DNA from 2 places in the Paenibacillus sp. FSL W7-1279 genome. Region 2 is predicted to be linked to the other one. Evidence: predicted binding sites of a transcription regulator. Region 2 holds the regulator's gene; the other holds the start of a gene.
The links. Region 2 encodes NrdR, which represses ribonucleotide reductase genes. Its sites were predicted from a motif close to AACACNATATATNGTGTT; they were not measured.
Positions count from the first base shown of each region.

Region 1: a site for NrdR is predicted at 2,451-2,468, ahead of MKY82_RS24065 (adenosylcobalamin-dependent ribonucleoside-diphosphate reductase). Genes of this name have one in related genera too.

Region 1 is NZ_CP150215.1:5,317,454-5,323,493, reverse strand. Features, by position in the region: gene MKY82_RS24075 (YqhG family protein) at 1-405, opposite strand, end outside; gene MKY82_RS24070 (SNF2-related protein) at 407-2,164, opposite strand; gene MKY82_RS24065 (adenosylcobalamin-dependent ribonucleoside-diphosphate reductase) at 2,576-5,230, shown strand; gene MKY82_RS24060 (response regulator transcription factor) at 5,620-6,040, shown strand, end outside.
Region 2 is NZ_CP150215.1:5,783,792-5,789,831, reverse strand. Features, by position in the region: gene polA (DNA polymerase I) at 1-675, shown strand, start outside; gene mutM (DNA-formamidopyrimidine glycosylase) at 822-1,655, shown strand; gene ytaF (sporulation membrane protein YtaF) at 1,778-2,518, shown strand; gene coaE (dephospho-CoA kinase) at 2,528-3,127, shown strand; gene MKY82_RS26070 (lytic transglycosylase domain-containing protein) at 3,124-3,690, shown strand; gene MKY82_RS26065 (alpha/beta-type small acid-soluble spore protein) at 3,759-3,986, opposite strand; gene nrdR (transcriptional regulator NrdR) at 4,136-4,609, shown strand; tRNA gene MKY82_RS26055 (tRNA-Ala) at 4,786-4,858, shown strand; gene MKY82_RS26050 (ABC transporter permease) at 5,007-6,040, opposite strand, start outside.

The DNA.
Region 1 (6,040 bases), 470 kb from region 2:
AGCATTCCAGATTTGGGCCAGCCGGCTGCTGCCGTAGCCAATGTTCTCCCGCTGAATGCGTCCGGGACCAAGGATAGGCAGAACCGGAGCATTCCCGTAAAAGCGGGCCAGGAGCGGATCCTGCGTAGGCGAGGCAAGCTGCGCTTTGGCTTCGGCTTCCTTGGTTTTTGCAAGCCGTTCGTCGTATTTTTCCGGATCAAACACGAAATTGAACGATAACGTTTCGGCGGGAGCGCCGGTACGCTCCACGAAACCCCAGTAATACGGGCGGTTGGTGAGCATTTTGTCGGCTTGCGGCGACAGTTTCACAGTGACATGCTCAGGCGACTTTTCAATGACGGTGCATTCGGTGGCTTCCAAATAGGCCATGAAGTGCTGCTGCACCTCCTGCGGCGTCATGGTCATATTAGGCTTCTTCCTCTCTTAGATTATCTTCGACGGTGCTTCCCTGCTCGATATCCTGCTTGATATGGTGAATCGAGTCGCCCAATGTGCTGATGCGCTGCCGGATTTCATCATCGTTGCCGGACTCCAGCATGATTTTGTACAGGCTCTTCTCGATGGATTCCTTCTTCTCGAACCGTTCGAGAATGACATCCAGACCTCCGATGACCATCTCGAACATGTTGATCTTCTCGTGCAGCAGGTTCAGAATGTGCTCTTCAATGGTTCCTGAAGTGGACAGGTTGTAAATCTTCACGTCATTGGTCTGGCCGAGACGATGGACGCGTCCGATCCGCTGCTCGACTCGCATGGGATTCCAGGGCAGATCAAAGTTGATCATATGGTGGCAGAATTGCAGATTGATGCCTTCGCCCCCGGCTTCCGTCGCGATCATGACCTGTGCCTTGCCGCGGAACAGATCCATCATCCAGTCCTTCTTGCCGCGGTTCATTCCGCCCCGGTACGGTACGGAGATGAGCCCGTGATCGCGGAAATAATTGAGCAAGTATTCCTGGGTTGCGCGGTATTCCGTGAATACGATGACCTTCTCGTTCATTTGCTGGATCAGCTCGATGGTTTTTTCCGCCTTGGTGTTGGCTTTGATGGCCTTGATGAGATAGACGAGCTCCCAGATTTTATCGCGCAGCGGAGAGTCCTCGGGCAGCTTCTTGGACAGATTAACAAGAGTCACGAAAACGGCATCGCGGCTGCTGCACACTTCACGCTGGAGTGTAACAAGGGACAGCATACTGCTTAAATTTCCCCCTGCTGCCTGATACTGATCTTTGACGAAGGACGTGACGCCGTCGTATAATGACTGTTCTTCGGGCGAGAGGCTAAGCCCTACATTGCGGACGGATCGCTTGGTGAATTTCACTTCGCCTTCGCCGCGGCGGTTACGGATCATGACCTTGGACAGCTCATCCTTGAGCTGCTCCTGATTCTTGGGTCTTCGTTTATCGACAACAAAATTAGCGGCAAACTGCCCTTGGCCTCCAAGCTGGCCCGGCTTCAGCAGGGTGATCAGATTGAAGAGCTCGCTGAGATCGTTCTGCACCGGCGTGGCCGTCAGCAAGAGACAGTATTTTTTGCGCAGCTTTTGAATGAATTGATAATTGGAGGTTTTTTTGTTCTTGAGCTTGTGCGCCTCATCGATGATGAGCATGTCGTACTCCTCGTTCAGCAGAATCTCCTGATGCGGATCGCGCTTCGCCGTGTCCATGGAGGCGACAACGATATCATTGCCCCAGGAGTACGCTTTTTTCTGCGCAATCGCAGGAATGCCGAACTTGGAGTTCAGCTCGCGAACCCATTGCAGCACAAGGGAAGCGGGAACGAGAATCAACACTTTGGATACCAGGCCGCGCACGATGTATTCTTTTAAAATAAGGCCGGCTTCAATCGTTTTACCAAGCCCCACTTCATCAGCGAGAATGGCTCGACCCGACATCTCGAACAATACGCGTCTGGCGGTATCGGTCTGATGGGGGAGCGGGGATAAGCCGCCTAGGTGCTTGAGGCATTGCAATTCTTCAAAGCTTGTAACGAGACGCGATTTCTCGCCCTCCACAGCAAGCTGGGCCAGACGATAGTCACCCCAAGGTCCGCCCTTGTCCAGTCGACCGGCGAGATCGTCAAACCAGGAACGGTCGATCTGCAATGGAACGGGAAGACGCGCGTCGAAAATCATGCCTGAGTCGGCAGATGGCTGATGGTTCATGTCGATCTCCTCCTGTTGTGAAAGATTCCGGGCCAGCGGTGTATATGTAGTATGGACGAAAAAAGAAGTCTTCATAACCTTGCACGGATTCGGAAGGCGTGGAATAACTCAAAGGGCGCACGGCTGCTGGAATTGGATATTTTCATCCTTTTTTTCATAGGGAAGGCCGAAAAAGAGAGCGAGAGGAAGAAAGCGGAAGCTTGCGAGCGGGAGCTTGGATCTGTTGGCTTAATTTTCACATTATCGGCATAGTTAACCTATATATAGTGTAGTATAATGAATTGGTAGCACTATATATGGTGTATATAGTGGTTTTGAATGTTTGACCGGCTACATAACAGGTTATGTTGTTGGTGAGCGCATAACTGCGGAACTTTTTAATTTTATATTTTATATAGGAGGTAGTTGCTCTTGAGTACGATGCAGAATCAGCGGCTGGAAGGTTTAAGCGAGAAGATCTTTTTGGACCGGTATGCCTGGAAGGATGCGGACTCCAACAACGCTAAGGTAGGCGATGTGGTGCTCGTTTTGACGAAGGATGATCCTAAATTTCCGACTAAGGAAGTTGGCGAAATCGTGAAACGCGAAGGCCGCAAGGTCACGGTGAAGACACGGAAGGGCGAGCTTGTGGAATCGGATGTGGAGAAGCTGACGTTAACCATCGAGAAAACGCCGGAAGAAATGTGGGATCGACTCGCGGCTGCCATGTCATCGGTTGAGGCAACGCCTGAACTGCAGGAAGAGTGGCGCGGGAAGTTCCGCGAGATTCTGGATGATTGGAAGCTGGTGCCGGGCGGACGGATTGCGGCTGGAGCTGGTGCAAGCGATGAATTGACGCTGTTCAACTGCTACGTGATTCCTTCACCGAAGGACAGCCGGGGCGGCATCATGGAAACTCTGAGCGAGATGACCGAGATCATGGCGCGCGGCGGCGGAGTCGGCATTAATTTGTCTTCCCTGCGTCCTCGGCGCGCGATCGTAAGAGGCGTGAACGGTTCCTCCAGCGGTGCGGTATCGTGGGGCGGATTGTTCAGTTATACGACGGGATTGATCGAGCAGGGCGGAAGCCGCCGGGGCGCGCTCATGCTGATGATTAATGATTGGCACCCGGACGTGGAGGATTTCATTACCGTGAAGCAGACGATGGGACAAGTTACGAATGCGAACCTGTCGGTATGTGTCAGCAATGATTTCATGAAGGCAGTGAAGGAAGATCTGGACTGGGAGCTGGTGTTCCCGGATACCACAGATCCTGACTATGATGAGCTGTGGGACGGCGATCTGGATAAATGGAAGAAAGCCGGACACCGTATCATTCCATATAAAACAGTAAAAGCACGCGAGGTCTGGCACACGATTATCGAATCCGCATGGAAATCCGCAGAACCGGGCGTCGTGTTCATGGAATACTATAACCAGATGTCCAACAGCTGGTATTTCAACCCGATTATTTGTACGAACCCTTGCGGCGAGCAAGGACTTCCGGGCTGGGGCGTATGCAACCTGTCCGCGATGAATCTGTCGAAGTTCTATGATGAGGCGAACCATGACGTTGCCTGGGATGAGCTGGCTACAACGACACGGTACTCCGTGCGTTTCTTGGATAATGTCATTGACCGGACGCCGTACCATTTTGAAGAAAACGAATTGAACCAGAAAAAAGAGCGCCGCGTGGGTCTTGGAACGATGGGTCTGGCGGAGCTGATGATCAAGCTGAACATCCGTTACGGCAGCCCGGAATCGTTGGAGTTCCTGGATAAGCTGTATGGCTTCATCGCGCGCGAAGCTTATCTCGCTTCCGCCGATATTGCCGAAGAGAAGGGTTCGTTCCAGGCATTCGACGCCGAGCTGTACCTGCAAAGCGGCTTCATGAAAAATATGGCCGAGGTGTATCCGGAAGTTGCCGAAGCGGTGCGTGAAAAAGGTGCACGGAACGTCACCGTCATTACCCAAGCGCCAACGGGCAGCACGGGTACGATGGTCGGAACATCGACAGGCATCGAGCCGTACTTTGCCTTCAAATACTTCCGTCAGAGCCGACTCGGCTTCGACGAGCAGTTCGTGCCGATTGCTCAGGATTGGCTGGACAGCCATCCGGGCGAAGAGCTTCCGGATTATTACGTCACGGCGATGAGTCTCTCCGCCGAGGATCACATCCGGGTGCAGGCGGCCATTCAGCGCTGGGTGGACAGCTCGATCTCGAAGACGGCCAACTGTCCGTCGGACTTTACGGTTGAAGATACGAAGCGCCTATATGAGCTGGCATTCGATCTGGGCTGCAAAGGCGTAACGATCTACCGCGACGGCAGCCGCGACGTGCAGGTGCTGCAGACGGAGAAAAAAGAAGATAAGGCCGCGGAAGCGACCACAGCTTCTACTGCGGAAACAGCGCTTGAGCAAAGCGCGGCAGGCCAAGCCGCAGAGGATGCGACGAACGTGGAGCCGGCGGCTGCAAGCGTGGCCGTGACAGCCTCACCGAGCAAGAGCGGGTTGGATAAGCAATACAAGAAGCGTCCGCAAGTGCTGCGCGGCGCAACCTATAAAATGAACACGCCGTTCGGCATGGCGTATATTACCATCAACGATCTGGACGGTATCCCAAGCGAAATCTTCCTGAACGTCGGCAAGGCCGGTTCGGATGTGTTCGCAATGGCGGAAGCCTTGGGCCGCGTCTGCTCCTTGTTCCTGCGTTACGGGGACCACGGCAATAAGGTGGAGCTGCTGATCAAGCACCTCAAGGGCATCGGCGGCACCGGCGCGATCGGCTTCGGCGCAAACCGCGTAGAATCCATCGCCGACGCCGTGGCGAAGGCGCTCGAGACGCACGTGGCGAACAACGCTGGGGCGGATCATGACCATGATCCGGCACCGGTCGCAGCCACGATGGCGCCTGTTGATGCAGGCGAAGCTGTGGCACCAGCAGCCGCGGGGTATGGCGGACACGGCTCCCACACAGGCGGGAGCACCATGTCGCTGGATCTGTGTCCATCCTGCGGCGGGGCATCCTTGATTAATATCGAGGGATGCAAGACGTGCGGGAACTGCGGATATAGTAAGTGTTCGTGAGGAAGCTGTTCTGTCTGATATCGACGTAGATATCATGTGAGTGAAATTCCAGTTTCATAATTCGTTAGACGGTTCCATTCCAACCATTTGTTGGAATGGAAAGTATGGAATCAACTAAATAAAATGTAATATAGGGTAGGCGATGATGAACATTGCCTACCCTTATTTGTCGTTTAGTACCTAACGACAAGCAATCTTTGGTATTCAACAATTTTGAGATTACGAAAGAGAGAGAACTACATTGCCATGAAAATATCTAACAAAGCGATTATAATGGCAAGAAGATAACCTTTCAGAATAACTATCGGAATGGAATAAACGAATCGGTTGGTTACTTATCGTTCCCATTTGAGCGTTCAAACAGCAAAATGAAGTAAGGGGGATAAGGAATGACAAGTATTCTTATAGTAGAAGATGATGCTCATATGTTGGAAATGATATCACTTGTTTTAAGATGCGAAGGCTATCATGTCCGGGGCGCGGTTAACGGCAAAGAGGCGCTTGCAGAAATGGAAAGCTCGCCTGCGGATATGGTTGTGCTTGATGTCATGATGCCTGTCATGGACGGGTGGGATTTGTGCAGCGAACTGCGGCTTTTGTACCCCGAACTACCCATAATCATGATAACGGTCAAGCACGAGACGAGTCAGAAGGTGAAAGGATTCGGCCTGGGCGCCGACGATTACCTGGTCAAGCCTTTCGATCCGCAGGAGCTGGTGATCCGAATCAAAGCGGTGCTGCGCCGGTACCGTATTGCGGCCGATAAGAGAGTTATATTGGGCAGCTTCAAGCTGGATCGGCTTCGGGGAA
Region 2 (6,040 bases):
GACTACTCCCAGATCGAGCTGCGCGTGCTTGCGCATATCTCGGATGATGAACGGCTGAAGGAAGCCTTCGTCCACGATATGGATATCCACACGAAGACCGCAATGGACGTGTTCGGAGTCGGCGTGGATGAGGTGGACTCCAATATGCGCCGATCCGCCAAGGCGGTTAACTTCGGCATCGTGTATGGAATCAGCGACTATGGCTTGTCCCAGAACCTGAATATTACCCGGAAGGAAGCCGCGGCCTTCATTGACCAGTATTTCGAGGTGTTCCAGGGCGTCCGGCGTTATATGGACGTGATCGTCAAACAGGCGAAACAAGACGGCTATGTGAAGACATTGCTTGAACGCAGACGCTACCTGCCGGAGATTAACGCCAGCAACTTCAACCTGCGGTCTTTTGCCGAACGGACAGCAATGAATACGCCGATTCAGGGAACCGCGGCGGACATTATCAAGCTGGCCATGGTCCATATGGACAAGGCGCTGCATGATCGTCAATTGAAGAGCCGCATGCTGCTTCAGGTGCACGATGAATTGGTGTTCGAGGTGCCGGAGGATGAGCTGGAGATCATGAAGGAATTGGTGCCGGAAGTGATGAGTCAAGCGCTGAAGCTGTCGGTACCGCTGAAATCGGAAGTCAGCTATGGCGAGAACTGGTACGAAGCGAAGTAAAGTTATACAATATGGTTAGCCGATAGAGAATCGTTTATAGGGATCATGGCGTGAAGAGGGGCGCATTATGCACCATACCTTTCCACAAAACCATGGTCCCGCTCTGTCCTAACTTCCGGTATAATGGGAGATGAGGTGAAGTCATTATGCCGGAATTGCCGGAAGTAGAAACGGTGAAACGAACACTTAACCAATTGATTAAAGGTAAGCATATAGATCATGTATCCGTACATCTGCCGCGGATTATTCAGCGTCCTGATGATATTGAGGCATTTGCGTTTATGTTGAAGGATCATACCGTGGAAGGTGTAGAGCGCCGCGGGAAATTTTTAAGGATATTGCTGGACGGACTGGTGCTCGTCTCGCATCTTCGGATGGAAGGGCGTTACGGGTTGTACTCTGCCGAGGAGCCGGTGGAGAAGCACACTCATGTTATATTCCATTTCTCGGACGGGACGGAGCTGCGTTATAAGGACGTACGCCAATTCGGAACGATGCATCTCTTTGCAACGGGGGAAGAGTTTCAGCATGCTCCTCTTGCCAAGCTGGGGTATGAGCCGCTGGATGATACGTTTACGTTCGGAACTTTCAAGGAAGTCATCGGCAGCAAAAAAACGAAGATTAAAGCGGTGCTGCTGAATCAGGCATATGTGGTCGGCATCGGCAATATATATGTCGATGAGGCATTGTTTCGAGCCAAGATTCATCCGGAGCGTAACGCCAACAGCCTGAAGGATGCCGAGCTCAAGCGATTGTATCATGCCATTGTGGATACACTGTCCGAAGCCGTAGAAGCGGGTGGTTCCTCCATTAAATCCTATGTCAATGGACAGGGTGAAATGGGGATGTTCCAGCATAGTCATCAGATTTACGGACGGAAGGACAAGCCGTGTCATACATGCGGTGGACCGATTCATAAGATCGTGGTTGGCGGACGGGGGACCCACTTCTGCCCGAAGTGTCAGCCGGTTAAGAAGTAATCCAATAGGCGTGCACCCATTCCTATCCCTACACATATAATGTGGAACATATGTGGAGCGCATGGAGCTGCTCTTCTTCATGAATGAGCCGCTTGATGTGGAGCTTACGAGGAGGGAAAAGGGTGCTCAGTCATATTTTCTCGTCTGCGCTGCTGGCCATGGCATTAAGCCTGGACGGATTCGGTGCGGGGGTTACATACGGTCTGCGCAAAACAAGGATACCGCTGCTGTCTGTATTGATCATCTCGCTATGTTCCGGCTTGGTGCTTGGCGCCTCCATGCAGGCGGGCGCGCTGTTACAGCGGTTCTTATCCCCATCCGTGGCGTCTGTGATCGGAGCCGCCATTTTGATTCTGCTGGGCTTATGGTCTCTATATCAGCAAGTTCGCAGAAAAAACGAGTCAGATGTGCAGCCGGTTTCCAGTAAGGATATTTCGAAGTCTCTTATGGAAAAGAAGGCATCTGACCATCAAGTGAAATCAAGACGTGAGGTTAACACGGCAGGTCAAGTGCATCTTCAGCGGGCGGTATTCTCTCTTGAGATTCCGAAGGCCGGGGTTGTCATTCAAATTCTCCGCAGTCCCTCGAAGGCGGATCTGGACGACTCCGGCAGCATCTCCCCGTGGGAGGCGATGTGGCTCGGGATCGCGTTATCGCTCGATGCGTTCGGCGCAGGGCTTGGCGCCGCCATGCTGGGCTTCTCACCGTTAGGTACCGCGGCTGTTGTTTCCTTGTTTAGCGGGATATTCCTGGTGCTGGGCATGAGGGTTGGTTTACGTTTTGCATCCAAGGGCGGCATGCGTTTTATCTCTTATTTGCCTGCTTTTTTGTTAATCGTCATGGGTATAATGAAGCTGTTATGAGGTGAAGTCATGAATATCGGTTTAACCGGAGGAATTGCAACTGGCAAGAGCACCGTGTCCTCCATGTTGGCCATGAAGGGAGCACTTCTCGTCGATGCGGATCTCATCGCCCGGGAAGTCATGCTCCCGGGTCATCCGGTGCTGGGTAAAGTGACCGAACATTTTGGACAAGCGATCCTGTTTGAGGACGGTACGCTGAATCGAAAAAAACTCGGGGAAGTGATCTTCCATCATCCCGAGCAGAGAACGGTATTGAATGAGATCACGCATCCGGCGATCCGGCAGGAAATCCGGGAACGGACGGAAGCGTATGAGCGGCAGTATCCCGACCGGCTCGTCGTGGCGGATATTCCGCTGCTGCTTGAGGCCAAGGAGTATTATTCTTATCTTGACCAGATCGCTGTTGTTTATGTACCGCGAGAGCTGCAGCTTGAGCGTCTGATGGTACGCGATGATCTTAACAGGGAAGCGGCGGAAGCGCGTTTAAACAGTCAGATGGATATCGAGGAGAAGAAGCGTCTGGCGGATATCCTCATCGATAACAGCGGAACATTGGCCGAAACACAGCAGCAGGTGGACAACCTGTGGGGCAGGTTGGTTAGTCTATGAAGTGGCTCCGTAAAAAAAGAGTGCTGCTTCTGCTGTTTGTCTCTTTTGTAGCGCTTCTGTATCTGAGCTCGAACTGGATGACCTTGCTGTATCCGATTCATTATAAAGATGAAATACGGAAGCATGCCGCTTACTATGAGGTCGATCCGTTCCTGGTGGCATCCATCATTCGTGTGGAAACGAACTTCAAGCCGGGTAAGGAGTCCAAGAAAGGCGCCCTGGGCATTATGCAGCTGATGCCGGATACGGCGAATTGGGCGATGGAAATGGCCAAGCTGCCATCGGTAAACCTGCTGAACGTAAAGAATGAAGTGGATGCGAATATCCAGCTGGGCACCTGGTATATTCAGAACCTGCACAAGGAAATGGACGGCAACCCGATTGCCGCCATCGCCGCCTATAATGCAGGCCCCGGGAACGTCAAGAATTGGATCAACAAGGGCATGTGGGATGGAACCTACGAGAATGTGAAGAGTATTCCCATCGGGGAAACCCGCCACTATGTACAGCGCGTGATTTATTATTATAATCAATATACGGATGTGTATAAGGACGGCTTTTAACGAAAAAAGAGCGCTGGACAGGCTCTTACATCGAGCCGTCCAACACTCCTTTTTTAAGGAAGAATCAATTATTGACCGGAGAATTGACCAGCCAATTGTTGCTCGGCCAGGGTTACAAGACGCTTTGTGATGTATCCCCCGATCGAACCGTTCTCGTAGGAAGTCATGTTACCTTGGTATCCGTCTTGTGGAATGGAGATACCAAGTTCTTGAGCTACCTCGTACTTCAATTGCTCAAGAGCAGCGTTTGCGCGAGGAACAACCAGGTTGTTGGAGTTGTTGTTGCTTTGTGCCATGTTAAGTTCACCTCCTTGGGTTGGTAAAAGTATTATGTCTCGGGTTTCGCATTTTCATAACATAAAAGAAAAAAGTTTTGCTGGTAAATTTTTCATTAGGGCCGTTAAGGCTAAAATACGCTGAAAACAAAGGAAGTGAAGATGACTTTATGAAGTGTCCATATTGCAGTTATGCCGGAACGAAAGTGCTGGATTCCAGGCCTGCCAACGAGAATAAATCCATCCGCCGCCGCAGGGAATGCGAGCAGTGCAGCAAGAGATTCACAACCTTTGAGATGGTGGAGGAAACGCCGCTGATTGTTGTGAAGAAGGATGGAAGCCGAGAAGAATTCAGCCGGGAGAAGGTACTCCGCGGTTTGATCCGGGCATGCGAGAAGCGTCCGGTATCCGTGGATCAGCTGGATATGATCGTATCGGATGTCGAGAAGGCACTGCGCAATACCGCAGCAGCAGAGGTGGAGAGCCGCCAGATCGGGGAGCTTCTGATGGAACGGCTGTATCCGGTCGATGAGGTAGCGTACGTCCGGTTTGCGTCCGTGTATCGGCAGTTCAAGGATATCAATATGTTTATGAAGGAACTGAAAAGCCTGCTGTCCAAGGATACGGACGGTCAGGAGCTGTAAGAGCGCCAGGGTTCTGCGTGATCCAGGTGCTCTTCCGGTGCTCTCAAGGAGCCCATCCTCATCATCGATAAGTGACATTATATAGAGAAGTAAAAGGGATACAGCACGTCATCAAAAAATGTGAAAAACCTGTTGACATGCCTGCTGATTTTTTATATGATATAGAAGTCGCTTACGGGGCCTTAGCTCAGCTGGGAGAGCGCATCGCTGGCAGCGATGAGGTCAGGGGTTCGATCCCCCTAGGCTCCATAATAAGAAAACCCTTGATGGTATATCATCAAGGGTTTTTGCTTTTTTTTATAACTTTTTAATACTTCCCAGAAATGGTCGCAATCTAATTATAACATTGAGCGTAAAAAAGGAAGTACAACGCATCGTTGATTGTTCTTACTTTATTTTAATTGCTTGTAACAGAAGTAGGAGCGGCATCTGTCGCTCGATTAGCCCTAAATACGGAAGTGAGCAGCAAGACCAAAAATCCACCGGCGACGCCCCACAAAATCAAGGCGTTTGAGTAAGCTGCGTCCAGTCCGCCGAAGTACATTACTTCCCGTAGCCCTCCTGCCGCGAATCGCAGTGGCGTCCACGAATAGATCCAATCTCGCGTCGTCTGCGACAAGAACTCCGGAGCCATGTTCAGCAGCGGCATGGAGAAGAACATCAGCAGTACGAGAAGCGGTATTGCCCGGAATCCGATCCAATTCAGCAAGGAAGATTGCAACAAGAAGAACGCCGATCCAGCCAACCATAAGAACAACCACGTCTCCCCCGCGTTCGCCAGTTCCATACCGTACCACGACGAAGCCATCCATATGGTGTAGCACGAGGCTATGCCGACGATCGCAAGCCCCCCGATAGCTTGCAGCGCGCTGACTGTCCATCTCCTTGAACCCGCGGCGACCGCCTTCTGGCTAGCCAGGAACAAGACGACTCCGGTCACCATGCTGCCGATCCATATAATCTGGGTCAACAAACCCGGCGCATTCCCCGCCGCATTATTCGCTCCCGGTGGATGCACGACTTCCTCCTGAACGTTCACCGGTGTCATTAAAGCTTTAGCCGTCTCAACCGAAATTTGCTCCGTTTGCTGTCCGATCTGCCCAAGCAGCTGCTGCAACAGTTCCCCGTTGATCATGTTCATCGCTTGCCCCATTGCCTGTCTTACGACCATCGAGGCTTGGGTGTTCATACCCTCATTGGAGATGATTCTCACATTAGGGTGAATCGGCGAGTGCGTTGCTAGCGAGAGTAAACCGCTGCTCAGATCCGCCGGAATCACCATCGCTCCGTAATATTCGCGTTTATCCAGTCCTTCCCGGGCCTTTTCCTCGGAATCCACGACATGCCAGACGAACGGCATTGCCGGGCTAGACAGCAACTTTTCCCGGATCATTTCCCCTATCGCAAACGTTCCTCCAGTCGGCAGCTCCG